Regions from separate parts of the Phyllobacterium sp. 01N428 genome, predicted to be linked through region 1. Evidence: predicted binding sites of a transcription regulator. Region 1 holds the regulator's gene; each other region holds the start of a gene.
What was found. Region 1 encodes LexA, which represses DNA repair genes until DNA is damaged. Its sites were predicted from a motif close to TGTTCNNNNTGTGTTCNG; they were not measured.

Region 2: a site for LexA is predicted at 5,219-5,236, ahead of AC1DNI_RS15470 (helicase-related protein). Genes of this name have one in related genera too.
Region 3: a site for LexA is predicted at 4,677-4,694, ahead of AC1DNI_RS07050 (sel1 repeat family protein). Genes of this name have one in related genera too.
Region 4: a site for LexA is predicted at 3,518-3,535, ahead of AC1DNI_RS01325 (YifB family Mg chelatase-like AAA ATPase). Genes of this name have one in related genera too.

What each region holds. Positions count from the first base shown of each region.
Region 1 covers NZ_JBFTRH010000003.1:338-8,232, forward strand. The annotation lists partial or broken gene AC1DNI_RS10070 (DUF7507 domain-containing protein) at 1-2,438, shown strand, start outside; gene AC1DNI_RS10075 (TonB-dependent receptor) at 2,435-6,253, shown strand; gene lexA (transcriptional repressor LexA) at 6,422-7,141, shown strand; gene AC1DNI_RS10085 (ComEC/Rec2 family competence protein) at 7,135-7,895, opposite strand, start outside.
Region 2 covers NZ_JBFTRH010000006.1:62,928-70,822, reverse strand. The annotation lists gene AC1DNI_RS15485 (CarD family transcriptional regulator) at 1-565, opposite strand, end outside; gene fdxA (ferredoxin FdxA) at 925-1,263, opposite strand; gene AC1DNI_RS15475 (RNA-binding S4 domain-containing protein) at 1,578-1,976, opposite strand; gene AC1DNI_RS15470 (helicase-related protein) at 1,978-5,061, opposite strand; gene phbB (beta-ketoacyl-ACP reductase) at 5,625-6,350, opposite strand; gene AC1DNI_RS15460 (acetyl-CoA C-acetyltransferase) at 6,472-7,656, opposite strand.
Region 3 covers NZ_JBFTRH010000001.1:1,441,201-1,449,095, reverse strand. The annotation lists gene AC1DNI_RS07070 (carboxyl transferase domain-containing protein) at 1-1,129, shown strand, start outside; gene AC1DNI_RS07065 (acetyl-CoA carboxylase biotin carboxylase subunit) at 1,151-3,157, shown strand; gene AC1DNI_RS07060 (Dps family protein) at 3,255-3,782, shown strand; gene AC1DNI_RS07055 (hypothetical protein) at 3,875-4,081, opposite strand; gene AC1DNI_RS07050 (sel1 repeat family protein) at 4,253-4,519, opposite strand; gene AC1DNI_RS07045 (DUF2147 domain-containing protein) at 4,971-5,318, shown strand; gene bla (class A beta-lactamase) at 5,894-6,784, opposite strand; gene AC1DNI_RS07035 (GFA family protein) at 6,958-7,359, shown strand.
Region 4 covers NZ_JBFTRH010000001.1:267,265-275,159, forward strand. The annotation lists gene AC1DNI_RS01315 (polyhydroxyalkanoate depolymerase) at 1-787, shown strand, start outside; gene AC1DNI_RS01320 (transglutaminase-like cysteine peptidase) at 1,106-1,720, shown strand; gene AC1DNI_RS01325 (YifB family Mg chelatase-like AAA ATPase) at 1,907-3,439, opposite strand; gene gshB (glutathione synthase) at 5,206-6,147, opposite strand; gene AC1DNI_RS01335 (septal ring lytic transglycosylase RlpA family protein) at 6,258-6,563, opposite strand; gene uxuA (mannonate dehydratase) at 7,052-7,895, opposite strand, start outside.

The DNA of each region.
Region 1 (7,895 bases):
GCCTCGAAAAGAAGACCGGACCGCCATCGGGCACAACCGCCGGCTCGACCATTGCCTATAGCTTCACCGTCAAGAACACCGGCAATGTGACGCTGAAGAACATCAGGCTCACCGACAAGCTTGCCGATGCCGTGGTCAGCGGCGAGGTCATTGCCGAGCTTGCGCCGGGGGCATTCGACGACAAAACCTTCACCGCGCTCTATACGCTGAAACAGGCCGATATCGATGCCGGCAAGGTTGAAAACACGGCGACAGCTTCCGGAACGCTGCCAGACGGCAAGGTCACGACAAGCAATGCCAGTAAGGTCACAACCACCTTCAGCCAGGGCGCGACGCTCGAACTCTTAAAGACCGCAAGCCTGCCAACCGGCAACGTTGCCGGGGCAACAATTGCCTACAGCTTCACCGTCAAGAACACCGGCAACGTCACTCTCACTGACGTCAAGCTCACTGAAGCGCTGTCCGGCATCGTGGTCAGCGGAAATCCCATCGCTTCGCTCGCACCGGGAGCGACCGATTCGACAACATTTACGGCGATCTACACGCTTACTCAGGCCGATATCGATGCCGGCAAGGTTAAAAACACGGCGACAGCCACCGGCACCATGCCCGATGGCAAGTTCGCGACAAGCAACGCCAGCACGGTCACGACCAATCTCGGCCAGGGCGCGACGCTCGAACTCTTAAAGACCGCAAGCCCGCCATCCAAAAATGCCGCCGGCGCAACGATCACCTATTTCTTCACCGTCAGGAACACCGGCAACGTCACGCTCAACAATATTTCGATCAGCGACGATCTGCCGAATGTCGTAGTCAGTGGCGGACCCCTCGCCTTGCTGGCGCCGGGGGCGGAAGACACAAGCACTTTCACGGCGCGCTACACGCTGACGCAAGCCGATATCGATGCCGGCGGGGTTGCCAACACAGCGACCGCCACAGCGAGGGTTACAGGATCGCCAACGACGGCGACTGTAACCAGCACGGCCAGCGAAGTGCGGACGCCCATCGAGCAGAACGCGACGATTGCGTTGGTCAAAACTGCCAAGCTCAACGATATCGATGGCAGTGGCCTATACGAGGCGGGCGAAACGATCAGCTATCGTTTCGAAGTTACCAATACCGGAAATGTCGTCGTCAACGACGTCATTCCCACCGATCAGGGTCCGACGTTCAACAAGCAGCCTGCCACCAACAAACTCAGCGCGGTTACGCCGGGGCCGACCGCCCTTGCCCCGAAACAGACGCAAGTGTTCGAGGCGACCTACACGCTGGCGCAGTCCGATATCGATGTGGCTGCAGGTATCGCGAACGGGATTGTCAACAAGGCAAAAGCCGAAGGCACCTATACGCGGCAACAAGCTCCAGAAAGCAATGCCGGGCGCGGCTTTGCCTACACCAATCCGGGGCAAGGCAAGATCACCGTCGTCGATTCGGCCGAGGCGACTGCAGTTCTCGAATTGCCAGCGGCCCAAGCGTCTTCCGTAACGATCACCAAACAGGCCGGACTGCGGCAGATACGCCGCGGCGAGAAGGCGCCGTTCACGATCAAGGTTACCAACAAGAACAACAGCAACGTCGCAGGATTGATGGTTCTTGACCGTCTCCCCGCAGGCTTCCGCTATGTCGACGGATCGGCGACGCTCGATGGCAAAGCCGTCGAACCGCGCATTGACGGTTCCAACTTGCGTTTTGACAATCTGACGCTTGGTCCGAAAGGCGACGCAGTCATCCGCCTGCAAATGCTGGCGCTGAGCACGGCCGGACCGGGCAAGCACGTCAACAAGGCGCAAGCGCTTGGTGCAAGCGGCAAAAGGCTCGCCCCCGAGGCGAGCGCTGCCGTCGAGATCATGGTCGAACCGGTCTTCGATTGCGGCGATCTCGTCGGCCGCGTGTTCGATGACCTTAACAGCGATGGCTACCCGAACGACGGCGAACCGGGCCTGCCCGGGGTGCGTATTGCAACCGTGCGCGGCTTGCTGGTGACCACCGACGAATTTGGCCGCTTCCACGTTGCCTGCGCTGATCTTCCGGATGCGCGTATCGGCTCCAATTTCATCATGAAGCTGGATACGCGCACCCTGCCTGCCGGCTACCACCTGACCACCGAGAACCCGCGGGTGATCCGTCTCACCGCCGGCAAGATGTCGAAGCTCAACTTCGGCGCGGCGCAAGGCCGCGTGGTGCGGCTCGATCTCAAGGACGAAGCCTTCGAACCTTCTCTCACGACGCTGAAGCCGCGATGGGACAAGGGCCTGGATGCGTTGATCGAGATGCTGATGCAGCAGGAGGCAACGCTGCGGATCAGTTACCCCACGCGTTCCGGCGACCTCGCCACCAAACGCATGCAAGCGATTGAGGACGCCATCGCCAAGCGATGGCAGGCCGCCGGAGGCCGGTATGAGCTCAACATCGAAACGCGGGTGGAGGCGGGTCAATGAGCCAAGACCGCTTTGAAGTGTCCACCCGGCCTCAAAATCACGCGGTTGCATGGCGCAAAGCGCGGTTGCTTATGGCGGGTTGTACCGTTCTCTTGGTGCATCTCACGACGTCCAGAGCCACAGCGCAGGAAGGAGCGGCGGCAGCGAAGCCGAGCGCCTGCATAGAGACCGATTGCGCTGCCGGGACAGTGCAAACCGCTCCAGTAGCCAAAGGCTCCCGCGTCACGGTGCCTGATGCCCGGTCCGCATTCGATAGTGCTGGGGACATTCCCTTTGCGATCAGCGTCGAGGGTGAGACGGTCGTCAAAAGCAATGAACCGCAGCCCGGGATCGGGCCCAAGGAGAGCAACGCACGAACCCACTCTGCAGTGCAGGCTGGATCTGACAGAGCCACGCCAAAACAAGGGCTCAACGCGGTCGATATCCAGGTCAAGTTCGATGGGCTGGACGCGCGCCCGGTACTCAATGTTTCGACGTCGCCGGTGCGCACAGCATATCGGACGGGCGAGCCGATCCGCTTCCTTGCGACCAGCAACTACCCTGCCTTCATCCAGCGTTCCGAAATTCGCGTCTTCGAGGATGACGAGCAGCTCACGGACAAGCCGGTCGCAGTCATTGCGATTCCGGTCAACGGCGAAGCCGGCTGGACCATGCCGGCAACCGAGAATGACGACCAGCGCTTCAAATACGTGCTGCGGGTCTATGATGCCGACAACCGCTATGACGAGACGTTGCCGCGCCCGCTTCGCCGCATGGATCGCGACCTGCCACGGGAAGAGGAGAATGCGGTCGCGCCGGGCATGACCGAGGATAATACCGGATCACGCGACATCCCGGTTCGTGGCGGTGCTGTCACCGTCTACGGCCGCAACGTTCCGGAAGGCTACAGGGTGCAGGCGCTCGACGATACGATTCCCGTCGATCGCGAACGTTCCTTCGTCATGCAGCGCATTTTGCCGCCCGGCGATCATGATGTGGACGTGACTGTCGTCGGCGCGAAGGGCAGCGCCCTCGACTTTCGCCGCCAGATCAACATCCCCAATAATGACTGGTTCTATGTGGCGCTGGCTGACCTCACCATCGGCAAGAATAGCGGCAGCAATCATATTGAGACCGTGCGGCCGGGCGAATATGACGACATTTATACGAAGGGTCGCCTCGCCTTTTACGTGAAAGGCAAGATCAAGGGCAAATATCTGCTGACCGCCTCGGCCGACACAGGAGAAGACAGTCTCGATCATATGTTCCGCGGACTCGATGCCAAGGATCCGCGGCAATTGCTGCGGCGGCTCGACCCGAACGACTATTACCCGATCTATGGTGACGATTCCACGGCGATCGACGACGCTCCCACCAAGGGCAAATTCTACGTGCGGCTCGAGCGCGGCGACAGCCAGGTCCTGTGGGGGAGCTATAAGGCGATCATCCAGGGTACGGAGTTCATGCGCTCGGACCGTGCACTCTACGGCGCGAGCTCGGCCTATCGCTCGGAGAAGACGACGCCGTTCGGCGAGCGCAACACCGAGGTGACGATCTATGCCGCGCAACCGGATACGCTGCCGCAACGCGACGAATTCCTCGGGACCGGCGGATCCGCCTATTTCATGCGCCGGCAGGACATAACGATCGGCTCCGAAACCGTGACGGTGGAAGTCCGCGATTCGACAACCGGACAGATCATAGAGCGGCGCACCTTGCGCTACGGCGAAGACTATTCGTTCGATTACCTGCAGGGCATGCTGATCCTGAAGCGGCCGCTTTCCTCTTCGACCGGGACGACGGGCCCGGTGCGCGAAGGCGCGCTTGGCGGCAACAAGGTCTATCTCGTTTCCCAATACGAATACACGCCCATCGCTGGCGACCTTGACGGCTATGCCTATGGCGGACGGGCGCAGCAGTGGTTGGACGACAAGGTCCGGGTCGGCGTCACCGGCATGAACGAAAATACGGGCCTCGCCAACCAGAAGGCCTATGGCGCCGACATCAAGGTCCGCCATTCCGATACGACCTTCATCGAAGGCGAAATATCGCGGTCCGATGGACCGGGCTTCGGCACGTCCCGCTCCACCGATGGCGGGTTGACCTTGAGCGACGTGCAGACGACGGGCACGCGGGGCCGTCTGGCGACGGCGTGGCGCACACGGGCACAGCTCGACCTGGAGGATATCAGCAAGAGTGGTATCAAGGGCACGCTCGGCGGATATTTCCAGGAAAAGGATGCGGGCTTTTCCACCCTTTCGGAACAGGTCGCTGCGGATCAGCGGATCTGGGGACTTTCGGCAGATATCGATATCAAGAAAGATCTGAGCCTCGACCTCACCTATGACGATTTCAAGGAAGGTGAAGCGACCGATGATTTCTACGATCAGGCCGTCGGCGGCAGGTCGAAGCGCAAGGGCGCTGCCGCGATCAGCAAGCAGCTGAACGAATACTGGAAGGCCTCGTTCGGCGTCACCTATCTCGAACTCAGCAATCCGCTGGCAACCGCTTCGAACAAGTCCGGCTATGACGGGTCGCGGCTCGATGCCGGCGCTCGTCTGGAATATGCACCCGATGCCGACCATACCTATTACGGTTTCGGCCAGGGAACTTTGTCGCGATCCGGCGACATCGAACGCGGCGACCGTCTGGGCGTCGGCGCCGAATATCAGATCACCGAAAAGATCGGGCTGAGCGGCGAAGTCTCCTATGGCGCGACCGGGCTGGGCGCCCTCGCCGCCGTCACCTATGAGCCGACAGCGGAGGATAGTTACTATCTCGGCTACCGCCTCGACCCGGATCGCGCCTTCGACCTTGACCGTAGCTACGATCTTGATGGGACTGATTATGGCGCGATCGTCATCGGTGCGCGGCGCAAGCTTGACGATTATTGGTCGACCTATGCTGAAAACAATTACGACCTTTTCGGCAGGCGCAATTCGCTCGCCCAAACCTACGGTGTCGTCTATACGCCCGATGCCAAATGGACGGTCGATGGCGGGCTCGAGATCGGCACAGTCGAAGACGATACGATCGATCCCTCCACAAATCTCGAACGTTCCGATTTCGACCGCAAGGCGATCTCCCTGTCGGTCGGCTACAAGGATGAGGATCGCATTGCCGCGCGCATTCGCGGTGAGACTCGTTTCGAAGATTCCGACGATGATACCCGCGATCTCAACACCTACCTCTTCGCAACGGGCTTCAGCTGGAAAACGAACGACAACTGGCGGCTGCTCGTCAATATCGATTCAGTTCTCTCAGACTCGAACGGTGATGGTTCGTTCAGGGATGGCGACTATGTCGAAGCCTCGCTTGGATATGCCTATCGTCCGATCACGAATGACCGGCTGAACGCCCTTTTCAAATACACCTGGCTTTACGATCTTCCGGGCGAGGATCAGGTCAGCGCGGTAACTGGCGACGAATACGGGCCAGCACAGCGCAGCAACATTCTTTCCGCCGATTTCACCTACGATCTCGTTCCCTGGCTGTCCGTCGGCGCGAAATATGGCTTCCGCTACGGCGAAGTGCGCGAGCGGCTTCAGGACGATCTCGACGCATTCTCCGATTGGCAGACTTCGTCGGCGCATCTCGGCATTGTTCGAACCGATTTTCACATCGTCAAGAAATGGGACGCCTTGCTTGAAGGGCGCGTCATGTACATGGCCGAAGCGGATACGACGGACCTTGGTGTGCTCACCGCCGTCTATCGCCACGTCGGCGATAACTTCAAGGTCGGCGTCGGCTACAATTTCGGCAATTTCTCGGACGATCTGCGCGATCTGACGCTCAACGACCGTGGTGTTTTCTTCAACCTCGTCGGCAAGTACTGACACATCGTCATTATTTGCGTCGCTGTGGTACCGGCGCGGGGTCATTTCCGCGATTTTCGATATCGGCGCACTCCTTCTACACGACATATTAATACTTGTGGAACACAACTGGAACAGATAGTGTTTGTTCTGGTTTTGTTTTTCCGATTCCGTTTCGAAGGATCGCCGATGCTCACGCGTAAACAACACGAACTTCTGCTCTTCATCCATGAGCGCCTGAAGGAAACCGGCATCCCTCCATCCTTTGACGAGATGAAGGATGCATTGGACCTTGCGTCCAAATCAGGCATACATCGGCTGATAACGGCGCTCGAGGAACGTGGATTCATTCGCCGGCTTGCTAACCGCGCGCGGGCGCTGGAAGTTCTGCGCTTGCCGGATTCGATTGCGCCTGGCCTCAATGCGCAAAAGAAATTTTCGCCAAGTGTGATCGAGGGAAGCCTCGGCCGCAACGTGGCCCCGCCCCGCCCGCAGCCGCGCGCTTCGGATGATGAGGGTGCGCCGACGATCATCAACATACCCGTCATGGGCCGGATCGCGGCTGGTGTGCCGATATCCGCCATCCAGAACCAGACCCATATGATCGGCCTGCCGCCGGACATGATCGGCAGCGGCGAGCACTACGCGCTGGAGGTCAAGGGCGATTCCATGATCGAGGCGGGCATCTTCGACGGCGATACGGTCGTCATCCGGCGCGGCGACACGGCCAATCCCGGTGAAATCGTGGTAGCGCTGGTCGATGACGAAGAGGCAACCTTGAAGCGCTTTCGGCGCAAGGGAGCGTCGATTGCCCTCGAGGCCGCCAATCCGGCCTATGAGACACGCATATTCGGGCCGGATCGGGTGCGCGTGCAGGGCAAGCTGGTCGGTTTGATCCGCCGTTACTGACGTATCGGATTTTCCTGATCGTCTGCCGGTGGCTTGGTCTTTGCAGCACGCCGTTGCGGTTTTTGCTCCGCAAGATTACGGGCGGTGCGGGAAAAGACCCGATAGGCATTCCATGGGCGCTCCGGAGAGCTTACGGCGTAGGTGGTTTTCGCAGACTGGAGGCGTGCCTGCAGTTGTTTTAAAGTAATTGTAGCCGCATCAAGGCCGGCGGGTGAATCGACCTTGCTATCGCCGAGCCTTATTTCTGCGGAACCGCGTAACGCCAACTCCTGCGCCGTAATTACAAGAAGTTCCCCCGGGTCGCAGGTTGCAGCGGGACCGGTGAAGGCAAGGACAACGATATCGCCCTCGGCACAAGCCGTTGATTTTTTGGTCGCATCATCCGTATAGGCGACAATCAGGCCGCCGGTTTCCCTCGCTAGGCAAACGCCGTCCACGCACTCAAACTGCCCGTCGGTCGGCGGTGCACCATTCTTTGCCGGCGTGAGCACTTGATTTGCGCCGTACCCCTGCTGCCAGTTATCGAGGGTGAAACGGCTTGCCGTGCCGCGGTTCACCGTCAGCGCGTCGTCGGGGGCGCTCAAGGCGACAAGCCTGCCCTCTTCGGCAATCACTATATCCGGCGGACGTGCCGAGAGGAGCGGTACTATCGCTAGGGCCATCACCGCGAATCCGACGAGCCGCAGCCGTGTTGTCAGCAACATAAGCAGGACCAGTCCCGCGGTCATCAAAAGCAGGCTCGTTTGCGGCATTG
Region 2 (7,895 bases), on a different contig from region 1:
TATCAGCATCGGCATCGGCTTCTTCAGCCTTCGCACCGCGCTTCGGGCCCTTGGCGAGGTTGACCTCGATCAGGCGGACGGCTTCGGTTTCCGACATCTTGTTGACGGCCGAAATTTCGCGCGCCATGCGGTCGAGCGCAGCTTCGTAAAGCTGGCGTTCCGAATAAGACTGTTCAGGCTGATTGTCTGCGCGGAAAAGGTCGCGCACGACTTCCGAAATCGAGATAAGGTCGCCGGAATTGATCTTTGCATCATATTCCTGCGCGCGGCGCGACCACATGGTGCGCTTGATGCGGGCGCGGCCCTGGACAACCTTCAATGCGCGATCGACATAGTCGGTCTCGGAGAGCTTGCGCATGCCGATCGCAGTCGCCTTGGCAACCGGCACCTTCAAACGCATCTTGTCTTTCTGGAAATCGATGACGAAGAGTTCGAGCTTGTGGCCTGCAACTTCCTGTTCTTCAATATTTACGATCTGGCCTACACCGTGGGCAGGATATACAATAAATTCACCCGTTTTAAATCCAATACGCTGGGCGGCTTTCTTCTGCTGAACTGCTGTCATTCGCTTAATAACTCCTTGTTGCGCCCGGCAAAACGCACCGGCTAGAACCAACCACTGGACCCGGATTACCGGTCTGTCGGCCGTCAATATGTTCACGCAAAAGCAATCCGGACAAACCAGCGGGCTGAGGCACACAAACAACCACACCCTGAACTGTTAGGTCCGAAATAAATCTAGCCGATTGGTGATTTATGCTTTAGCGCCACGAAATTGACGTCCAATGATCAACATATCAAAGGACCATAACATGAAAAGTGATTAGAATCAACTTTTTGCTGCACTTGCTCAAAAATAGTCAGAATGCAAGTCTTGAAAATTGCAGCAAATCAAGTCTTGCAAACACGGGATTCGCGAAAGATTCAATCGCCTTCGCCGGGCTCGGCTGAAAAGAATTTTTCGAACTTGCCTTCGACGCCGTCCATTTCCTTCGCATCGGCGGGTGCATCCCGCTTCTGCGAAATATTCGGCCACTTGTCGGCATATTCCGCGTTAATCTGCAGCCAGCTGTCGAGGCCCGGCTCGGTATCCGGCTTGATCGCTTCTGCCGGGCATTCAGGTTCGCACACGCCGCAATCGATGCATTCGTCAGGATGAATGACGAGCATATTTTCGCCTTCATAGAAACAATCGACCGGACAGACCTCAACGCAATCCATATATTTGCAGCGGATGCAGTTATCGGTCACAACGTAAGTCATTTGCAGGCTCCTGAAGACACCACACTCAGTGTGTCAGCGGTTGAGGTAACGATTTGGCGCCGGGCTGACAAGAGGGGAAAATCGGCTGCGGCACCAGAACGCGCCCCGTAAAAGGTCTAAGTCACGGAAACGAACTCCATCCGACCTGGCCAAGGGCAAATCCAAGTATGCGCGCTGCCTTTCTTCGCACCGGGCAGGCCAGTCAACAAGCAACCAGCATCCTTTGCTAACGCAGATTGCGGAATAATATTTTAGCTGTGCGGCCTTTGGTGGAGATTATTTCGACTTGGCCGTCAATACTTGCAATTGAGCCGTCAATTTTCGCGGTCGTCGTCGGTGCCATCCATCAAGCGATCCACCTGCCGGCGTTCGCGCTTTGTCGGACGCCCGCTGCCAGCGTCGCGTTTCGGCAGCAGGTCGAGTTTGCTCACATCGCCCTTAGGCACTGGCGGCGGCGACATATCCTCATAGAGCGTGCGCGCTTCTTCGGCCGGGCCGCGTCTTTGTCCGCCATCGAGCACTCGATAAATGAGGATGCGCCGATCAAGCGTAATCGTCAGCACATCGCCCGCCTTGACGCCATGCGACGGCTGGTCGACTTTGTCCTTGTTGACGCGAACGCCACCGCCCGAGACAAGTTTCGCTGCGAGGGAACGGGATTTGACGACCCGCGCGAAGAATAGCCACTTGTCGATGCGCTGGCGGTCCGACATCCTATTTTTTCAGTTGCTCCTTCAAGGCAAGAAGCTTGGCAAAGGGCGAATCCATGTCGATCTTGACTGGCCGCTCCTCGCGCTCGGGACGCTTGCCATGTTGCGGCTTGCCATTGTTGGGCTTGCCGCCTTCGTTCTTGAAGCGATCATTGCCTCCGGGCTTGCCCTTGCCACGGAAGTGTTCCTTGCGCTCGCTCCGCTCGGGCCGCACATTCTCGTTGTTTGCCGGACGAGGGCTGCGTTGCTCGGACTGGTTGTTGCCCCTGGCTTCCGCACCACGGGCGTTGCCGCGCTTTTCCTGATTGCCGCGATTGCCGCGCCCATCGAAACGGGCCTGCCGCCACAAAAGAACTGGCTTTGGCGCCTCTTCGGGGGCGCTCGGTGCAGTCTCGACAGTTTCCGCCACTTCTGCTAGCGGGCTGGCTACAACCGTGGTCTCTGCCGGTGCGGCAGCGGGTTCATCTACTGTCGGCGTATCTTCGGATGCGGCGGACTCTGCCTCGGCAGTATCGGCTGCAGCCGGTTTTGCCGTGGCTTCGGCCGCGCCACCTTCCGCAGCCGGAGCCGCTTCTGGCGCGGGCGCGGCTGCCACATCGAGCTCGACGAGCTTGGCAGCGACCGCTGCGGCGTCGGTCGCTTCTGCACGGTAGCCGAGATTCTTCAGAATCTCTTCCATGTCGTCGGCAGTCGCGCCAAGGATCGACATCATTGCCGGGGTTACGACGAAGCGTGTTCCATCGTAGGCGCCATCCGGACGCGTGCCGGTTCCAGGCTTCCAGCCGAGAGCGGGGCGAATAAGATCAGCAAGCCGTTCGAGAATATCGATGCGAACCGCGCGGCGGCCAAGCAGCCGGTAACCGGCAAGGCGGTAGAATGCAGGATCAAAGCTTGCATCGGTGACGACCGAAGTGCGGCCGGCTGCGAGCACCTGTACGACGTCGCCATAACCCGGACGATCCTTGGCGTCTTCCTTGAGCGCCCAGAGCAGCGTCAACAGGCCGGCCGGAGCCGGCTTCAAGAGCAGTGGCAGGAAGACATGGTACGCGCCGAACCGCACCCCGAGCCTGCGAAGCGCAGCGCGCGAGTCCTGGTCGAGGCCGCGAACGTCGTCAGCAACATCGCGGCGCTGCAGGACACCGAAATTTTCGACGAGCTGGAAGGCAAGTCCCTTGGTGATACCGACGAGCGCGTCGGCATTGGCGAGATCAACCAGCGGCTTGAGCACCGTCTCGATATGATGGGCCAGGAATCGATCGACGCGTGCGGCAACCTTATCGCGCGCCGGACCCGTCAATTGCTCATCCGCCAGAAGGACGGCGCGCGGCTTGAGCGCCTGCTCGCCCGGCACCACCGATGCGATCGGGGCGCCTATCCAGCGCAGTGTTCCATCCGAGCCGAGCGCGAAGTCGCCATTGGCAGAAGCGGCAAAGCGCTCCGCCCGGCTTTCGAACTCCGCAGCCAAGGCTTTCTGCGCGGCTGCCCGGAGGGCTTTGGCATCCGTTCCCTCGACCTGTGCGTCCGTTGTGAAACGGAATCCGTCCAGGCGTCCAACATGGTGCCCTTCGACAACGACGTCCCCGGCAGGGCTGATTTCGGCTTCTAGCATTGTATTCTCTCTCAGGCGCCTCATAAGCACGCTTGTCCTGCGGTCTACGAAGCGTTTCGTCAACCGTTCATGCAGTGCATCGGATAGTCTGTCCTCAATTTCACGCGTCTTTTCTTGCCAATGTGTCGGATCTGCCAGCCATCCGGGCCTGTGCGACACAAAAGTCCACGTTCTGATCTGGGCGATCCTGCGTGAAAGAGCGTCGATGTCACCCTCCGTGGAATCGGCCCGGCGCACCTCTTCGGCCATGTAATTCTCGTTTACATGACCGAATTCGACGAGATCGGTATAGACCGACGCGATGATGTCGGCATGCTGCGCCGGCGCGATCTTGCGGTAGTCTGGAAGCGCGCAGGCATCCCACAACAGCGCCACGCGCTCAGGCGTATTGGCAAGCGGGGCAACGTCGGGATCGGCCGAAAGAAACTCGAGCGCCTGCTGGTCGACGGCGGGGAGCGCGCGCGTCAGCCCTTCGATCGGCGCGGGTGTCTCGATCGAGCGCTTTAGCGCCGCGATGCTCGAATAGTCGAAACGGGCCGTCCGCCATTGCAATATCTTGACCGGGTCGAATGTGTGCGACTCGACGCGTTGCACCAGTTCCTCGGAAAAACCGGAAATTGCCCCCGTGACGCCAAAGGTACCGTCGCGCAGGTGCCGCCCGGCTCGGCCCGCAATCTGGCCGATCTCGGCCGACGAAAGGTTGCGGAACTGATAGCCGTCGAATTTCCGGTCCTGGGCGAAGGCGACATGGTCGACATCAAGATTGAGACCCATGCCGATCGCGTCGGTCGCGACCAGATAGTCGACATCGCCCGACTGGTAGATTTCGACCTGCGCATTGCGCGTTCGGGGACTCAAGGCCCCCATCACCACGGCAGCGCCGCCGTTCTGGCGCCGGATGAGTTCGGCGATCGCATAGACCTCCTCGGCCGCGAAGGCTACGACCGCGGTGCGCGGCGGCAGGCGGGTAATCTTCTTCGATCCCGCATAGGTAAGATTGGAAAGCCGCGGCCGCGTGACGACGGAAATGCCGCGCAGGAGCTTTTCGAGAATACCGCGCATTGTGGCGGCGCCAAGCAACAATGTTTCCTGGCGTCCGCGCAGATGCAGGATGCGATCGGTGAATATGTGCCCGCGCTCGAGATCATTGGCCAGTTGCACCTCGTCGATGGCGACGAAATCCATGTCGGTCTGGCGTGGCATGGCTTCCACTGTGCAGACTGAATAGCGCGCGCCGACCGGATTGATCTTTTCCTCGCCCGTAATCAGCGCAACGTTTGCCACACCGACGCGCTGCACCACGCGGTTATAGACCTCGCGCGCGAGCAGCCGCAGCGGCAGGCCGATCATGCCGGTCTGGTGCGATAGCATCCGTTCGATGGCGAGATGCGTCTTTCCCGTATTTGTCGGTCCGAGTACGGCCGTAACGTCACGGCCCGTCAGGACGAGAGGAAGTTCAGAGGTGGGCATAAGGTTCATCAACTACATTCCAATACCGGTACCAAGGCCCAATCAGGTGAGTGAGTAGTAGCCGGGCATGCTTTTCCGCGTAGCACTTTCAACGTTCGACAGAAAGTATGCGGGGGCGACCGGATAAACAATCATGAACCGATTCACGGAGTCTTCCATTAAGAAATAGAACGCGAGAAGAACGAATCAGCTACGAATCAGCTCTAGGATGAGATTCCTGATTTGTTCACGGCAATATGTAGATTTTTACAATCCGAGTCCAGCTAAATGCTGAATCGGCTTTTGCTAGGGTGATCAGTTCTATTGCATCTGCATTAACGATAATGCTGGAGCTAAAGGCGTCAAATTGAATAAAATACGACTGTTAATTCAATAAGTTATCATAAATCTAAACAGGGAAGCCCCGTGTCGTGTTCTGCGTCGGAGAATCCGACTGGAATCGCGCGATGGCCAGGCAAGGCCCTGTCGTTTCGCGCTTTGTTCTTTGATTTGCGACATCACCGTTAGGAGAAGATTCAGGGCTTGCGAACGACGAGTGCCTCGCGCGGACCGCGAGACACTCTTTGGCAGGATCAGCTAAAATATTGCCCGCCATTCGCCGAGATCGTGGAGCCGGTGATGAAGCCGGCATCGTCCGATGCCAGGAACACCACGCAACGTGCAACTTCTTCCGGCTCGCCGAGACGGCCGACAGGGATTTGCGGAATGATGCGCTCGTTGAGCACCTTCTCGTCGATCGCGCGCACCATCTCCGTGCCGATATAGCCCGGGCAGATGGCGTTGACGGTGATGCCGGCGCGCGCGCCCTCCTGGGCCAGCGCCTTGGTGAAGCCGATATCGCCTGCCTTCGACGCCGAATAATTGGCCTGTCCTGCCTGGCCCTTCTGGCCGTTGATCGACGATATGTTGATCACCCGCCCAAATTTGCGGTCACGCATGCCGTTCCACGCCGGGTGCGTCATGTTGAAGAGGCCCGTGAGGTTCGTATTGATGACGTCGTTCCACTGCGCCGGCGTCATCTTGTGGAACATTGCGTCGCGCGTGATGCCGGCATTGTTGACGAGCACGGCGACCGGACCGAGATCGGCCTCGATCTTGGCTATGCCGGCTGCGCATTCCTCGTAGTTGGACACGTCCCATTTGTAGGCCGGTATGCCGGTTTCCTTGCTGAATTTCTGCGCCGCTTCGTCATTGCCGGCGTAGTTTGCCGCAACATTATAACCGGCCTTCTTCAGCGCAATGCTTATGGCAGCGCCGATGCCTCGTGTTCCGCCCGTTACGATTGCTGTTTTTGTCATTGTCGCCCTCCCTTAAACGTATTTCTGCCAATCAAGAAAATGTTGAGAAAATTGAAAGCGCAGGGCCTACCCACCGTGCGAAATGGACCGGCCCGACAAATGCGCGCCGGTCCTCAGCGGATTAGTCCTTGAGGCGTTCGATGCAGAGTGCAACGCCCATGCCGCCGCCGATGCAAAGGGTCGCGAGGCCCTTCGTGCCGTTACGGCGCTTCAGCTCGAAAAGCAGCGTATTGAGAATGCGCGCACCCGAAGCGCCGATCGGATGGCCGATCGCAATGGCGCCGCCATTGACGTTGACGATGTCGGGATTGAAGCCGAGGTCCTTGTTGACGGCGCACGCCTGCGCGGCAAATGCCTCGTTGGCTTCGACCAGGTCGAGATCCTCGGCTTTCCAGCCGGCTTTCTCCAGCGCCTTGCGCGAGGCGGGGATCGGCCCAGTTCCCATGATTGCCGGGTCTACGCCGGCGGTTGCCCAGGAAGCGATACGGGCAAGCGGCTTGATGCCGCGGCGATTGGCTTCTTCCTCCGTCATCAGTACGACGGCGGCGGCGCCATCGTTTAGTCCCGAGGCGTTGCCTGCGGTAACGGTGCCTTCCTTGTCGAAGGCGGGACGCAGCTTGGTCAGTGCATCCATTGTGGCGCCATGGCGAATATATTCGTCATCGGCAACGACAACGTCGCCTTTGCGCGTCTTGATGGTGAAGGGAACGATCTCGTCCTTGAACTTCCCGGCCTTTTGCGCGGCCTCGGCCTTGTTCTGCGAGGCGAGGGCGAAACTGTCCTGCTCCTCGCGCGTCAACTGCCACTTGCGGGCAATGTTCTCTGCGGTGATGCCCATATGATAGCCATGAAACGCATCGGTGAGGCCGTCCTTGATCATCGTATCGATCATCTTGTAGTCGCCCATCTTCACACCGGCGCGAAGATGCGCGCAGTGCGGGCTCAAGGACATCGATTCCTGTCCGCCGGCGACGATGATATTGGCATCGCCTGTTGCAATCTGCTGCATCCCCAGCGCCACGGCGCGCAGGCCCGATCCGCACACCTGGTTGAGGCTCCAGGCGGTTGCCTCCTGCGGGATACCGGCAGCAATGGCTGCCTGACGCGCAGGGTTCTGCCCCTCGCCGGCGGTCAGCACCTGGCCGAGAATGACTTCATCCACGTCTGCCGCATCCACACCGGCCCGCGCAAGGACCTCCTTGATGACGGCAGCACCGAGTTCATGCGCCGGCGTATTGGCGAATGCGCCGTTGAATGACCCGACAGCGGTGCGCGCAGCGCTGGCAATGACGATCGATTGGCTCATGGGAAGTCTCCTCAAATTTGTCATGCTGGTTGGTGCAGCACACTTCCCCGACAGAATTCCCTCCCCGCAATCGTTTGACAAGGCAATTTGTTTCCGAAGGCCAAATTATCCATTGCTGCAGCGCAGCATGACCTTCCTCGCATCGCGTTGGATGCGCTGCACAATTCTCTTTGAATTGCCGCGCTTTGCCCCTATCCTTCCCGCTTGATCCGTAAGCCGGCACGCAAATTCGGCGGAGG
Region 3 (7,895 bases), on a different contig from region 1:
CGAACATTTCGGCCGCATCTTTTACAATCAGGCCAATATGTCGGCGGCGGGCATTCCGCAGATTGCCGTCGTCATGGGATCGTGCACCGCGGGCGGCGCCTACGTTCCGGCTATGTCGGAAGAAACGATCATGGTGAAGGGGCAGGCAACGATTTTCCTCGGTGGCCCACCACTGGTCAAGGCGGCGACGGGCGAGGACGTATCGGCTGAGGACCTTGGCGGCGCCGATCTTCACACACGCGAATCCGGTGTCGCCGATCACTACGCGATGGATGACGCACATGCGCTCGCCATTGCCCGCCGCATTGTCGCAAATCTCAATCGAAAGAAGACGATAGGGCTCGATCTTCGCAAAGTGAGTGCGCCGCTCTATGATCCGGCCGAACTCTACGGCATCGTGCCGACCGATCTGCGCCAGCCCTACGATGTGCGCGAACTGATCGCCCGCATCGTTGACTGCTCTGAGTTCGACGAGTTCAAGCAGAACTACGGCACGACGCTGGTCACGGGCTTTGCCCATCTCTACGGCATGCCTGTCGGCATCATCGCCAATAATGGCGTGCTCTTTTCGGAAAGCGCACTCAAGGGTACGCATTTTATCGAGCTGTGCACCCAGCGCGGCATTCCCCTCGTCTTCCTGCAAAATATCACAGGCTTCATGGTCGGCCGCTCCTACGAGGCGCGCGGCATTGCCAAGGACGGAGCCAAGCTCGTTACGGCCGTTGCGACGGCGCGGGTCCCCAAGGTCACGATGATTGTCGGCGGCTCGTTCGGCGCCGGCAATTACGGCATGTGCGGACGGGCCTTTTCGCCGCGCTTCCTGTGGATGTGGCCGAACGCCCGCATTTCAGTGATGGGGGGCGAACAGGCCGCCACCGTGCTTGCCCTGGTCAAGCGCGAAGGCATCGAACGCAAGGGCGGTGAATGGACCACGGCTGAAGAGGCTGCGTTCCGCGCGCCGATTCTCGAAAAATATGAGCGCGAGGGCCACCCACTCTATTCGTCGGCGCGGCTTTGGGATGACGGGATCATCGACCCCGCCAAGAGCCGCGATGTGTTGGCGCTGTCGCTCTCTGCCGCGCTGAACGCGCCGGTGGAAGAAACCCGCTTCGGCGTGTTCAGGATGTAGGGGAAAAAGACCATGACGAAAATGTTCTCCAAAATCCTGATCGCCAATCGCGGTGAGATCGCCTGCCGTGTCATTCGCACGGCGCAGAAGCTCGGCATAAGTACGGTGGCCGTCTATTCCGATGCGGACGCCCATGCGCTGCATGTCAGCATGGCCGATGAGGCCGTCAATATCGGTCCGGCGCCGGTCACCGATAGTTATCTTCGCGCCGACCACATCATCAAGGCGGCGCTCGATACGGGAGCCGAAGCAATCCACCCCGGCTACGGTTTCCTTTCGGAAAATCCTGGGTTCGTCGATGCCGTGGTCAAGGCCGGCCTCGTCTTCATCGGACCGTCGGCGGATTCGATCCGCGCGATGGGTCTGAAGGACGCGGCGAAGCGGCTGATGGAAAAGGCCGGCGTTCCCGTCGTTCCGGGCTATCATGGCGAGGCACAGGAACTCGTCGTGCTCGCATCCAAAGCCCGCGAAATCGGCTATCCGGTGCTGATCAAGGCCCGCGCTGGCGGTGGCGGCAAGGGCATGCGCAAGGTCGACAGTCCCGACGACTTCGCCGAAGCCCTCGGTAGCGCCCGCCGCGAGGCCAAGAGTGCCTTCGGCGATGACCGGGTTCTCGTCGAAAAGTACATCGCGAAGCCCCGGCATATCGAAGTGCAGGTCTTCGGCGACAATCATGGCAATGCCGTTCACCTTTACGAGCGCGATTGCTCGCTGCAACGCCGGCATCAAAAAGTGATCGAGGAGGCTCCTGCCCCGGGGATAACCGCGGAAATGCGCGAGGCCATGACCGGCGCCGCAGTCAAGGCGGCGCAGGCGATCAAGTATTCCGGCGCAGGTACGATTGAGTTCATCGTCGACGCAACGGAAGGCCTGCGGCCGGACCGCTTCTGGTTCATGGAGATGAACACGCGCCTTCAGGTCGAACATCCCGTGACGGAAATGGTCACAGGTCTCGACCTTGTGGAATGGCAATTGCGTGTGGCTGCCGGCGAGAAGCTGCCATTGGCTCAAGCGAATATCCCTCTCAACGGCCATTCCATCGAGGTTCGCCTCTATGCGGAGGATCCGGCAAAGAGCTTCCTGCCTGCCACCGGGACGCTTTATCACCTCGCCTTCCCCAATGGCGTCAAGGACGGCGCGGTACGGGTCGAGACCGGGGTTCGCAGCGGCGACGAGATTTCGCCGTTCTACGATCCGATGATCGCCAAGCTTGTGGTTCACGGCGCGGATCGGGCTGCCGCGCTCCGCGCGATACAAAACGCGCTGGGCGAGACGGAAGTCGCCGGGACGGTCACGAACACGGCCTTTCTCGCGGCGCTGGTGCGGCATCCTGGATTTGCCGCAGGCGATGTCGATACGGGGCTGATCGACCGCGATCTTGCCGGGCTTATCGCGCCAGTCGCGATTGAAGCAGGGGCGAAGGAACTCGCCATCCTCTTTGCAAGCGGCCTGCTCAAGCGCCCGGTTTCCACCGATCCCTGGACCGCCTTGCGCGGTTACAGCCATCATGCGGCCCTCGCCTATCCTGTGATGCTTGAGGAAAACGGAGCGATCACCCGTTACGAGGTGTCGGTTCTCGGCGATGAGCGATACGGGATTTCCAGTCCCGCCGGTACGCAGGAACTGCGCGTTCGCCATGGACCGGCCACGTGGCATGTCACCGGCAAGGGCATCAATCTGCATGCCAAGGCCATGACGATACCACATGGAGTCGCGGTGCTTGCCAAGGGCGCCGCGGCGACGTTCTGCGTTGCCGACCCCTTCCTCCTTGCCGAAGCGGCAGGCGGTGGAGGCGATCGCCTTGCCGCGCCAATGCCGGGTCTCGTGAAATCTGTGCGCTTTACGGCGGGCGATCAGGTCAAGAAGGGGCAGGTTTTGCTCGTGCTCGAAGCCATGAAGATGGAGCATTCGATTACCGCACCGCATGATGGCAGGATCGCCGAAATTGCCAGCGAAGGCACGCAGGTCAAAGAGAAGTCGTCGCTCGTGCGGTTTGAAGACGCGGGCAATGATTCTTCAAAGATTTGAGGCAGCAAGCACGCCTTCGGCATGCTACGAAAGTGGCGCGGGGCCCGCAGCAGCGGGCGCCGGGCTATGTTCCCGCCTTTAATTCAGGAGATTACCTATGGCCACAAAATCCCTCCAGACGATCAAGCGCGCGCCCCTCGCCACCCCTACCGACCTTGGGGAAAAGGCGACGCGCGATATTTCCGCCGCCGTCAATGCGCTGCTTGCCGATACATTCGCGCTTTACATGAAAACCAAGAATTTTCACTGGCACATGAGCGGCCCGCATTTTCGCGACTATCATCTGATGCTCGACGAGCAAGGCGAACAGATCTTCGCCATGACCGACGTTCTTGCCGAACGCGTCCGCAAGATCGGCGGCACCACGCTCAAGTCCATCGGGCAGATTTCGTCGAAACAGCGCCTTCTCGACAATGACGCGAACTTCGTAACGCCTGAAGACATGATCGCCGAGCTGCGCGACGATACAAAGAGCTTCATCGGCTATCTGCGCCAGGTGCATGAGCTTTGCAGCGAATATAATGACAGCGCCACGACCAGCATCATCGAGAACTATATTGACGAGTCCGAGCGGCGCCATTGGTTCCTTTTTGAAGCATCGCGCGTCGGCCCGGCTGGCGTCTGATCGATCCGTTGCGGATAACCCGGCCGTCCCGGCGGCCGGTTTGTTTCCGTGATTTCCCCCGGCAGACCGATACTATCTAAACAAGACGTGCTCTAATCGTTTGCCTTGGCCAGCCTTGCCAACTGCGCGCGGCCTTGCGTCTCAACAATCATGGTCTCGACCGATGAAATGTTGAGGGCCAGCGTTGCGATCTTCTGCAAAGTATTGTTGTCAGGAAATGTCTTGGTCTTGGCTGAGCTCGTTATCAGCTGCCTTTGGGCAGCCGTGAGCCTAGCGAGCAATTCTTCGAGTTCATCCATGAATGTCCGTCCGCCGTGGTTGCAATAAATACAATACCTATAGTTGTAGCGTAGCAGTATGGGTAACTTATACTGTAATCACAATCTTGTGTCCATCCACGGCTGGCAATCTAGCCATAGGGTGCAGACGAGAATTTTCTACACGCTAAGGTTGTGGTCCATTCCGACAGATCAGTGTGTCGTCATCCATTCGCGGGCTTCGCGCAGGGCGGTTGCGAGATCAATCTTGGACATTGTCTTGCCAAGTTCGGCCCGCAGTTCCGCGGCGCGATCGCACCCCTTGATGGCGGCAATGTTGAACCATTTGTGCGCGGCCACCAGGTCGATGGCGCAATCGCGACCGGTCGCATACATAATGCCCATTTCGAAGAGGATGTCGGTCTGGGCGGAGCCACCGGCGTCACCGGTTTCGACAGTCTGAAGATCAAAGCGTGCCATTTCAGTCAAACCCCTTGTTGAAACAAATTCGCGTCGAACGAAAAGCCCTGTTAGACTTCTGAGAACCGCCATTTGTTTGTTTCGGCGTGCTCTTTCGATGCTTTCGAGAATGAACGATAGGCTTGAAATTGCTGTTAAAAGCCATGATTAACCGCCCACAAACAAAACAAAAACAACTCGTAAACTTCGCAATTCATTAAATATAGCACGCCAGCAATTGCAGGCATTTGCCGCAAATTTGCCTAAAATCGGATTTTCCGGCCTGAAGAGTTTGATAACCAAACGCGCGGTTTGCGAATCTGAACGTCGGCAATTCACCCCCGCCCACGCTACTTGAAAACAGGCGGATTTTGGGCTGGGGCTGCTTTCTTTCCCCGATTTTTTGAATTACGTTTACGTTTGCGTAAGAAAGGCGATGCTGGAGAGATCGCCTTATATCGGGAGGAAATTCATGAAACGCAATATAGTTTTGGCCTGCACCGGCCTTGTCCTTATGGCTGGCCCTACCCTTGCAGAAGAAGCGATCGTCGGATCGTGGAAGCGGCCAAACGGCACCATCATTCAATATTCGTCCTGTGGGACAGATACCTATTGCGGCACGGTGATGACCGGCGAATACAAGGGAAAGTCGATCGGCTCGATGTCCGGCAAGAGCGGTTCCTACAAGGGCACGGTCAACAAGCTCGATGAGGGCAAGACCTATAATGGCAAGGCGACGGCAACCGGGGCAACCCTTTCGCTTTCAGGCTGTGTCATGGGCGGCCTCATCTGCAAGAGCGAGAGCCTGACGCGCCAGTAGAGGCCGGGTGGGGTAGGCAGACCCCTTGGGGGTGGCGGCACTCCTTCGATGCGTTTACATTATCCACCCGCTCCACCGTGTATTGGCGTAAGTGAGCACGGCCACCGGTGGCGGTACTGGGTCAGTCCGCCGTCTGCACTTCCCCGTCCATAGGACGGAGTCGAAGAGCGGACTTCGATGGCTGAGTGGCGGCAGTCCTCGCATAAATTCCCATCATCCACCCTCTCCGCCGTCATCCTCGGGCGTTAGACCCGAGGACCCACTCTTCCCTTCGCGGCGCGAACAGCGTTCATGCCGGAGGGCCATCCTTTCTTCGTGGGCAGACAGCGTCGACGATGGATCCTCGGGACAAGGGCCCGAGGATGACGCAAGTGAGGACAGTGAGGGGGCCCAAGGATGGCGGAAACGAGAACGGCCCGAGGCGACGCAGTGCACACGACCCTTAGATGACGGAAGTGGGGGACCGCCGAGGGCAACCGCCGTATGAACTGTGCAGCACTTGCGCCTGACGACAGCTGCGAACCACTCGGCCCGGGTTCTGCTTAACCGCGGTTCGAATCGCCGCCCGGCAAATCTCAGATGTTCTCAGCGACCAGGCTTGCCACCTTCCGGTGAATTTCATTCCGGCTATCCGCAGTTCCCTTCGGATCGTAAAGATAGACAGCCAGCAGGATCGGCTTGCGGCTTGGCGGCCAGATTACCGCGATGTCATTGGCCATGCCGCTGTCGCTGGTACCGGTTTTGTCGCCGACGCTCCAGCCCTTGGGCAAGCCGCCGCGCAGACGTTTGTCGCCGGTCTTGTTCGCAAGCAGCCACTCGATGAGCTGATCGCGTGAGGATTTCGCCAGCGCGTTGCCGAGAACCGTCTTCTGCAGGTCTTTCAAAATGTGCGCCGGCGTGATCGTGTCACGCGGATCGCCGGGCGCCGCCTCGTTCAGTTCCGTCTCGCGCCGGTCCAGTCGAAACGTCGCATCGCCGAGGCTGCGCGCATATTGTGTCAGACCCTTCGGCCCGCCGAGATTGTCCAGCAAAAGATTGCCGGCGGTATTGTCGCTCAACGTGATCGCAGCTTCGCAGAGTGCAGCAAGGGTCATGCCCTCGTCGACATGCTTTCCCGTGGCGGGCGAGCCGGCAACAAGGTCGCCCTTGCCGTATTTAATGACCCGATCGAGTTTTTCTTCCTTGCGGTCGACTTTCGCCAGTACCGCGGCCGCGGCCAGGAACTTGAACGTGCTGCACATCGCGAAGCGCTCATGCGCGCGGTATTCGATCTTGCTGTCGCTCGCCGTGTCGAGCGCTGCAACCCCAAGGCGTGCACCGGTCTTTTCCCCGAGCCCCTTGAACGCCGCATCGAGATCAACCCTTTCGGCCGGCGCGGCATAGGCCAAAGCCCTCGGCAACGCCAATGCCGGTATCGCCAGCATCGATCCGAGCAATGTTCCGCGGCGGGTAATAGAACCACTCATTTCATATCTCCATGTCTTACAAACCGACTGCGCGATTCACGCGTGGCGAAAGCTGCGATCCGAACTGGCAAATTCCGTGGAGAAACTGTGACGAAAAAGAGCGCCTGAACTTGACCAATAGTGAACCTTTAGGTTATTTAACTCCTTGGTAATTTATAACGCGGGAGTGAACGATGCGAAAGACCTATCATGGGAGCTGTCATTGCGGAGCGGTTCGTTTCGAGGCCGACATCGACCTCACTCAAGGCACCAGCAGGTGCAATTGTTCGGTCTGCGCCAAAGGCCGTTTCTGGAAGGTGATCGTCGGCGGCGATGAGCTCCGTGTCGTGACGGGGTCAGAAAAATTGACCGCGTATCGTTTTGGCGGCGGCGCAATTACCCATTTCTTTTGCGACACATGCGGCATGAAACCGTTCGGTCAGGGCGAGATGGAAAGCATGGGAAAGTTCTATGGCGTCAATGTCGCCTGCCTCGATGATTTGCCTGTCAAAGACCTGGTAGCGGCGCCTTTGGAGTATCAGGATGGGCTCCACGACCACTGGGAGCGGCGGCCGCAGGAAGTGCGCCATCTTTAGATGGGATTTTGAGTTCTAACAAAAATGAGCGAGCAAAAACAACACTCTACGCCGTGAAAAGCCCTTTATTTACAGCATATTAGACTAATGTCTAATTGTTTCGAACAATTCCCCCGGCTATAAAGAAATCGATTTTAGCGTGTAGTTGTTTTCGAAATGCACTGTTGTTGACCACCTTTATCCTGCGGTTGCTGGTGTCTTAAGTATCCAGTCGTTTATGTGCAAACCCTCCCTGCACATAAAGCCGAAATTTCGGGAGGATCAGGGATAGAATGGTGCGTAGGCCATTCCTTTCTTGAGGCACGTGCCCGAACTTTTGTCGGGCCAGGCAACCGCAGGACTAATGCGCTCGAGCAGCTCCTTCGCTGGTTACGGGCAAAAAGACAGGCAGCCATGGAAGTCCCCCCATGGCTGCCTTTTTCTTGTGGTAGATGAGTTTCCCGTGCCTGGTCGCAGCGATTTTGCAGCGCCCTTGCGGGCAGACGACTTTACGCCTTGTTAGGGGCCGCGAGTTACCGAGCGCTGTCGGTTGCGCA
Region 4 (7,895 bases), on a different contig from region 1:
TGCGTTGGGCGAGGATACGCACGTGGTTGCCGTATGTCAGCCATCCGTACCGGTGCTTGCCGCCGTTTCAGTCATGGAAGCCAATGGCGACCGTTTCGCGCCTTCGAGCATGACGCTGATGGGTGGGCCAATCGATACCCGCAAGAATCCGACGGTGGTCAACAAACTCGCCGAGGAAAAGGGCATCGACTGGTTCCGCGACAATGTCGTCATGTCGGTTCCCTGGCCGCATGCGGGCTTTATGCGTGAGGTCTATCCCGGTTTCCTGCAGCTTTCAGGCTTCATGAGCATGAATCTCGACCGCCATATCACGGCGCACAAGGAATTCTTCATGCATCTCGTGAAGGAGGATGGCGACTCGGCAGACAAGCACCGCGAATTCTACGATGAATATATGGCGGTGATGGATTTGACGGCCGAGTTCTACCTGCAGACCGTCGATACCGTCTTCGTCCGTCACGCCCTGCCAAAGGGCGAGATGACCCACCGCGGCATCCTTGTCGATCCATCCGCCATTCGCAATGTGGCGCTGCTTACGGTGGAAGGCGAAAATGACGATATCTCCGGCGTAGGTCAGACCAAGGCAGCTCAGACCCTCTGCGTGAATATCCCCAAAGAGATGCGCATGCATTACCTGCAGCCGAAGGTTGGGCACTACGGCGTGTTCAACGGTTCGCGCTTCCGTGCCGAAATTGCACCACGAATCGTCAAATTCGTTAACGATCACGCACGCGTGAACCGCCAGACGAGCAACGTTACGCCGATCGGCAAGCGCGCGGCGGGCTAGAACCTTCGGTCTAGCCTCAGGCAGTGGTGAGACAGATCGATTAGTCTGTTCCACGGAAAGATCGCCAGCAATAATCGTTTGTTTTCAGTGCGTTGAGCAGCGGCATTGGCCTTTGCCCACCAGGTATGGTGCTTTGCAAGCCATAGAGTTTCGCAGCAATTCCACGTCTGCGCATATCAATCGAACGTGGGGATAGGCGGCTTCTCAAATTTTAACCATATATTAACAATGGCAAGACCGTGGCGCCATTGTGATTGACTCATGTCCCGTCCGGCCATTAACGTTTTGTTAACGAAGGCTGCTGGTGTGGAGTAGGGCATGTTCGGAATTGGGCGGGTTTTGAAGTCGATGGGGATCGCGGCAGCGCTCTTCACGGCCGCATTTGGGGCAAACTCCGCCTCGGCGTCTGAAGCGTTCATGACCACCGGTGGCCTCACCTCACAACCAATCGGTCATTACGAGTTGTGCAAGCGTATGCCGGAAGAATGCTCGATCCGTAGCCGCAATATCATGCCCGAAAAGATGAGCCACGATTTCTGGCAGTTGATCGTCAACGTCAACAGCGACGTGAACCAGAAGATCAAACCGCTCACCGACAAGGAAATTTACGGGGTCGAGGAATACTGGGCCTATCCGGACAAGGTCGGCGATTGCGAAGACTATGTGCTCCTGAAGCGCCGCGACCTGATGCAGCACGGCATCTCGCCCGCCAATCTGCTGATCACCGTTGTCCGCAAGCCTGACGGCGAGGGTCATGCGGTCCTGACCGTGCGCACCGACAAGGGTGATTTCGTTCTCGATAACCTGGTTGACGGTGTGAAGAACTGGTCGGAGACCGAGTACACCTACCTGAAGCGCCAGGCGACCAACAATACCGGGCGCTGGGTCAGCATCGAAGCTCCGTCCAACATCCTCGTCGGTTCCGTCCAGTAATCGGGAGAGACCACGAAACTCGAACTGCCGGATCGAAGGGTCCGGCAGTTTTCATTTGCGCCGTCCTTAACCTAGGATTCTCGCACCAGACAGGCGGGACGGTCGCGCCTGATAAACGTTTCCGCATCTTTCGTGCAGACGCAGGCATGATGCTTCCTGGCCACCCTCGGCCATTCTGCCCTGATCTTACGCTGGCTCGCCCATCCTGTCGGTCGTCATGCGATAGGAGATTGCTTCGGCAAGGTGAATGCGCCCCACCGTATCCTGGCCGTCGAGATCGGCCAGCGTGCGCGCAACCTTCAGCACACGGTGATAGGCACGGGCCGAGAATCGCATCTGCTCGCTTGCCTGATGCAGCAGCGCCATGCCGGAAGCATCGGGTGCGGCGACCTTTTCGATAAGGGCGACGGAGGAATGCGCATTCGTCGTGATCGAGGGAGCGCCGAGTTCTTCGTAGCGCCGCTTTTGAACGGCGCGCGCCCGTGCGACCCGCGCCGCCACCGTGACGCTCGCTTCCGACGCAGCCGGGCGGATGAGGTCGCTCGCGCTCACGGAAGGAACGTCGATCCTGATGTCGATGCGGTCGAGCAGCGGCCCGGAAAGACGTGCCTGATAGTCCTGGCGGCAGCGCGGGCCACGCGCACATTGATGACCGGGCTCGCCCGCCATGCCGCAACGGCAGGGATTCATCGCCGCCACCAGCTGGATCTGGGCCGGATAGACGATGCGGTGGTTGGCGCGGGCGATCAGACATTCGCCGGTCTCCAGCGGCTGGCGCAGCGAATCGAGGACCTGCGGCGTGAATTCCGGGAACTCATCGAGGAAGAGAACGCCGTGATGGGCGAGCGAGACCTCACCGGGCCGGGCACGGATGCCGCCTCCGACCATCGCCGCCATCGAGGCTGAGTGATGCGGCGCGCGGAACGGACGCCGGTCGGTAAGCTTGCCGCCGAGAAGTTCGCCGGCGATCGACGCGATCATCGACACGTCCAGCAATTCGCGCGGCAGAAGCGGCGGCAGGATCGAGGGGAGCCGTTGCGCCAGCATGGATTTGCCGGAACCAGGCGGCCCGGCCATAAGGAGATTGTGCCCGCCAGCCGCCGCGACTTCGAGTGCGCGCCGGGCGCTTTCCTGTCCGCGGATGTCGGCAAGATCGGGCAGGCCGGTCGCGCTCGTCTGCATGGCCGGCTCGGGCCGGGAGAGAACCTGCGTGCCGCGAAAATGGTTGGCGAGAGCAATGAGGCTGCGCGGCGCAAGGATATCGATCTCGGGTCCTGCCCAGGCAGCCTCAGGTCCACACGGGGCCGGGCATATCAGGCCCCTGTCCTGGCGGTTGGCGGCGATGGCTGCGGGGAGAACCCCCGCCACATGCGTGATCGTGCCGTCGAGCGAGAGTTCGCCAAGCACGACATAGGATTGCAAGACATCGGCGGGGATGGCGCCGAGCCCGGCCATCAACCCCACGGCGATGGGAAGATCGTAGTGGCTGCCTTCTTTAGGAAGGTCCGCGGGCGCGAGATTGACGGTCACCTTCTTGACCGGCATCGATAACCCGGATGCATGCAAGGCGGCTTGGACGCGCTCACGGCTTTCCGCGACAGCCTTATCCGGAAGGCCGACAATATGCATGCCCATCTTGCCGGGCGCGATCATGACCTGCACATCGACGGGCTGCGCATCGATACCCTGGAAGGCGACCGTCCGAACGCGGGTGACCATGATTTCGTCCTTGAAAATGCGGGCATGAAAAGAGCTAAGTGCAATGACGCAACATCAGCACATTTCATTCCACATCACAAGAACATTAAGTGAACGCGGTATGTGCATGCAGCGGTGCCCATATGACTGATGCAACTTCGTGTTTAAAGGTGCGCCGATCCCGCGTGGAGATCAATCACCCTCCTCGCTCGGCACCAAATGCCCGAATACTTCTGGTTAAAGAAAAACGTTGATACTGGGCTCAAACGAATAGGGCCACCTTGTGGAAAAGCAGGCAAAGATGGGCATGATGTCCCCATCTACGCTTGTGAATTGCGGGGATTCCCATGAGGAATCGATTTTGATATGATTCGCGCGTGCCTGCCTGTTAGGTATTTGGGAGCGTGTGACACGGTGAAATTCTGCATGCCGTAACACCGTCTTTTGACGGGAGTATTTTGTAGGGTTCATTGCAGGCCCTACCGCGCTAATTAGGGGTGGGTGGCCTCTTAGGTCCACCCACCCCTAAAGCCCACAAATCGGCGTGTTTCGCTTCAGCAACGAATCCCATTGAGTTGCCTTACACCGATGGAACGTCGAAATATATGCTTCGTATTTAGCGACGACCTTCACTGCGCCTTTGAAGAGGCGGCTTGTTTCAGGGTCTCTGTACAGGACCGAAGCAAAGTTTTTCTTGTCGGGGAGCCAGATACCCCGTTTCAACATCCAGGGTAGGCAGAGCAAGTCCATCATTTGTATGTCGGGATGTTTTTCAAGGATGTGATTTAGCGAACTGCTCGATAGATATGCAATGCGAGTCGGACAGTTCAGGTATAACGAAACAGGTAGCGGTAAATGGCAAACATTAATGCTGCCATTTTGATTACTTCTCAAATCGTACAATTGCGAAAGCTCTACCATGAGGCCAAAATCACAAGCAGACGCCAAGAGGTAATTGCACGACTTCATCGGAGTGACCCCAGAGTGCAAAGCCGATGAATCCCTCGCTGAATTTGTTGCTATCGAGAGACTGGGGGCTATTAAAGGCGCGCAATAATTCCGCCCCTCATGGCATTGTCAATACGGATGTAATCGGACCGTGGGGATGAAAAAGACGAATCCGTCAATTTAATGCGAGAGCATGTCTCAAGAAGAAAAAGCTTCCAGTCCGGTCTCTCTCCTAAGTGGGATGCGCCGCCTGGTTGAAAAGCCTTTAGAAGCAACCGGCCGTCTTTACCATAGCCGACTACATAGGGTTCAATTAATCGTAAACCGGGACAATAACGCAGATGAATGATGCGCCGTTTGCGGATAGCGATCCTAAGCGAGTCGAGCATTTGTCGAGCCCCTTTGACATTAAAAGCGTCTTCGGACTTGACACTTGAGCGAAAGGGACTCAAAACACTCTTGTTAAGGGAGTGGGCTCCGCGTCCGAAAGCTTCGTGCGGAACCTGAACTTTAGAAACCGTCGCCGGCGCCAACCAGCGGCGGTTTCGCTATTCAGGTGTCACCAATCTTTTCGAGGATTCATGGCCCTGCGTCAAGCCTGCGGCAATATATCCCGCAGCACCTTCATTTTTCAACTCTCAAGTATTTGAAATATAATAGGTTTCTTGACTTTCTCAAAGAGCCCAAGAAACAGCTTATCCATGAATTGTCCATTCGTATCGCGATTGGCGGTGTGTGTTCCAGCACCCACAGAGCGGCGATTCGCATGGCTGCGAAAGGGGAAATTTATGATACTGCCCATATCGTAGATCGGTAAGTTACACAATTGGCTGTGAGCCTTAATCGCGCTTGGCCTCGACGGCATCCCAGAACAGCGCGGCAATGTCGGCGCCGCCGAAACGCTTCACCTCGCGCACGCCGGTCGGGGAGGTCACGTTGATCTCGGTCATGTAGTCGCCGATCACGTCTATGCCGACGAGAATGAAGCCGCGTTCGCGCAAAGCCGGTCCGATGCGCGCGCAGATCTCGCGCTCGCGCTCGGTGAGTTCCGTTTTCTCAGCCCGGCCGCCGACATGCATGTTGGACCGCGCATCGCTGTCGGACGGGACACGGTTGATTGCCCCGACGGGTTCGCCGTCGATCAGAATGATGCGCTTGTCGCCGGCCCGCACGTCCTTCAGGTAGCGCTGGGCGATAATCGGCTCGCGGAACATCTGGCCGAACATTTCGAGGAGCGAGGTGAGATTGCGGTCACCATCGGCAAGGTGGAATACGCCGGCGCCACCATTGCCATAGAGCGGCTTGAGGATGATGTCGCCGAACTCCTTGCGGAAGGCGACAATCTCCTGAGGATCCTTGGTGATCAGGGTCTCCGGCATCAAATCCGGAAACTCGGTGACGAAGATCTTTTCGGGACTGTTGCGCACCCAGGCGGGATCGTTGACAACGAGCGTCTGCGGGTGGATGCGCTCGAGCATATGCGTCGTCGTGATGTAGTTCATGTCGAAGGGCGGATCCTGGCGGAGCAACACCACATCCATCTCCGACAGGTCACGGCGGATCGGCTCACCAAGGGTGAAGTGGTCTCCTTCGACATCGCGGACGCTGAGTTCCTCGATACGCGCCGACACGACGCCGTCGCGCAGGCTGAGCCGGTCGGGCGTGTAGTGGAAGAGAACGTGCCCGCGCTTCTGCGCTTCAAGGCAAAGCGCGAATGTCGTGTCGCCGCCGATCCGGATCGATTTGATATGGTCCATCTGGACCGCGACTTGGAGTACCATCGAACGTCCCCTAAACGAGCAGGAAATGCTCACATGGCGATGTCACGTTCGACGGTCAACGTCAATCCCATCATACGCCAACGCTGGCGCATGCTTGCTTAGAGGCCTTATCAGAGCTGGGCCATGCAGATGTTGGTGTGTCCCTGTCCGACAAAGCCGAGCCGGTTGGCCGCACCCTTGGAGAGGTCGATCACACGGCCCTTGATGAACGGCCCGCGATCATTGATGCGCACGACAATGGAACGACCATTGCGCTGATTGGTAACCTTGACCTTCGAGCCGAAGGGCAGGGTGCGGTGAGCGGCGGTCAAATCGGATGGGTTCATCCGTTCGCCGGATGCAGTCTTGGAACGCAAGGCATACCAGGATGCGCCGCCGCAGGCTGAGCCTGCATGTGCTGAAACGGCGCCGAGCATGAGGAATAGCACCGATGCCGAAAGGACGGTGCGGATGCTTGCGATAGATACCATGGTGATGTTCGCACTTGTGGTAGCCCGCGGCAGAACTGCCGGACTGAAGACACACGCATTGAAGATTGACCCCCGGGCAAGTAGATCACGGCGTGAGCGAGTAATTGCTTCTATTTTGGAGAAATGTGGCCCTGAGGTGGCCCGCCAAAGCAAGATCGGTCGAGATGAGCCGTAACGAGCAGCCAAGTTACTAAAAAAGCTTGTCTTAATATGATTCAAAACGTGATCGGAAATGCTTCTCTATGGGAAACGTATTCTGCCTGTTAGGCAAAATATGGCGATAATGTGATGGATATTCACCGGATTATTGCGCTCTATTTGCCCAGCAGGACGAGCCGACTCATGAATATGGTTAAAATGGATTAACTATAAAGAACTAGAACGCCCCGGCTTGGGAAAGCCGGGGCGCAATATTTGGTAAAAAGTGATCGCTTTTAGACGAGAGCTTGTGGATCAAGGGCGTGAATGATGCCCCGAAGTTCGGCAAGGCCGCGCAAGCGGCCGATGGCAGGGTAGCCAGGGGTCACCTCCTTGTTGAGATCGTCGAGCATGCGGTGACCATGGTCCGAGCGGAAGATGATGCTGCGCGACTTGTCGCGTTTGCGGTCCTCGGCAAGGAGTTCGCGCAAGACAGCCACCATATCGACGTCGCCTTCGAGATGCGCTGCCTCGTGGAAGGTGCGCCCGTCCCCCTCGCGCGTCGTTGCCCGCAGATGGGCAAAGTGAATGCGTTCGGCAAAGCGCCGGGCGATTGCGGGCAGATCGTTGCCGGCGCGCACGCCAAGGCTGCCCGTGCAATAGCACATGCCGTTGGCGGGCGAAGGCACCGCTTCGAACAGCGCGGCATAATCCGCCTCCGTCGAGGCGATGCGCGGAAGCCCGAACAGCGGGCGCGGTGGATCGTCGGGATGCAGTGTCAGCTTGACGCCGAGATCATCGGCGACGGGTGTCACGGCCAGCAGGAACTCGATGAGGTGCTGGCGAAGCTTGTTCGCATCGATACCCGAATAGGCCTCCAGCTTGTCGCGGAACGCCGGGATCGTCAGCGGCTCGGTGGTCGAGCCGGGAAGGGCGCTGGCGATATTGCGGGTAAGATCAGCGATTTCCTGTGCGCCCATGCCGGCATAGAGCTCGGCTGCGATCTCCTGGTCGGCTTGCGAGTACTCACTTGCGGCACCCTTGCGTTGCAGGATGTGCAGATCGAACACAGCGAACATGTCGTGGTCGAAACGCATCGCCGTGGACCCGGTCGGCGTGACGTAGTCGAGTTCGGTGCGG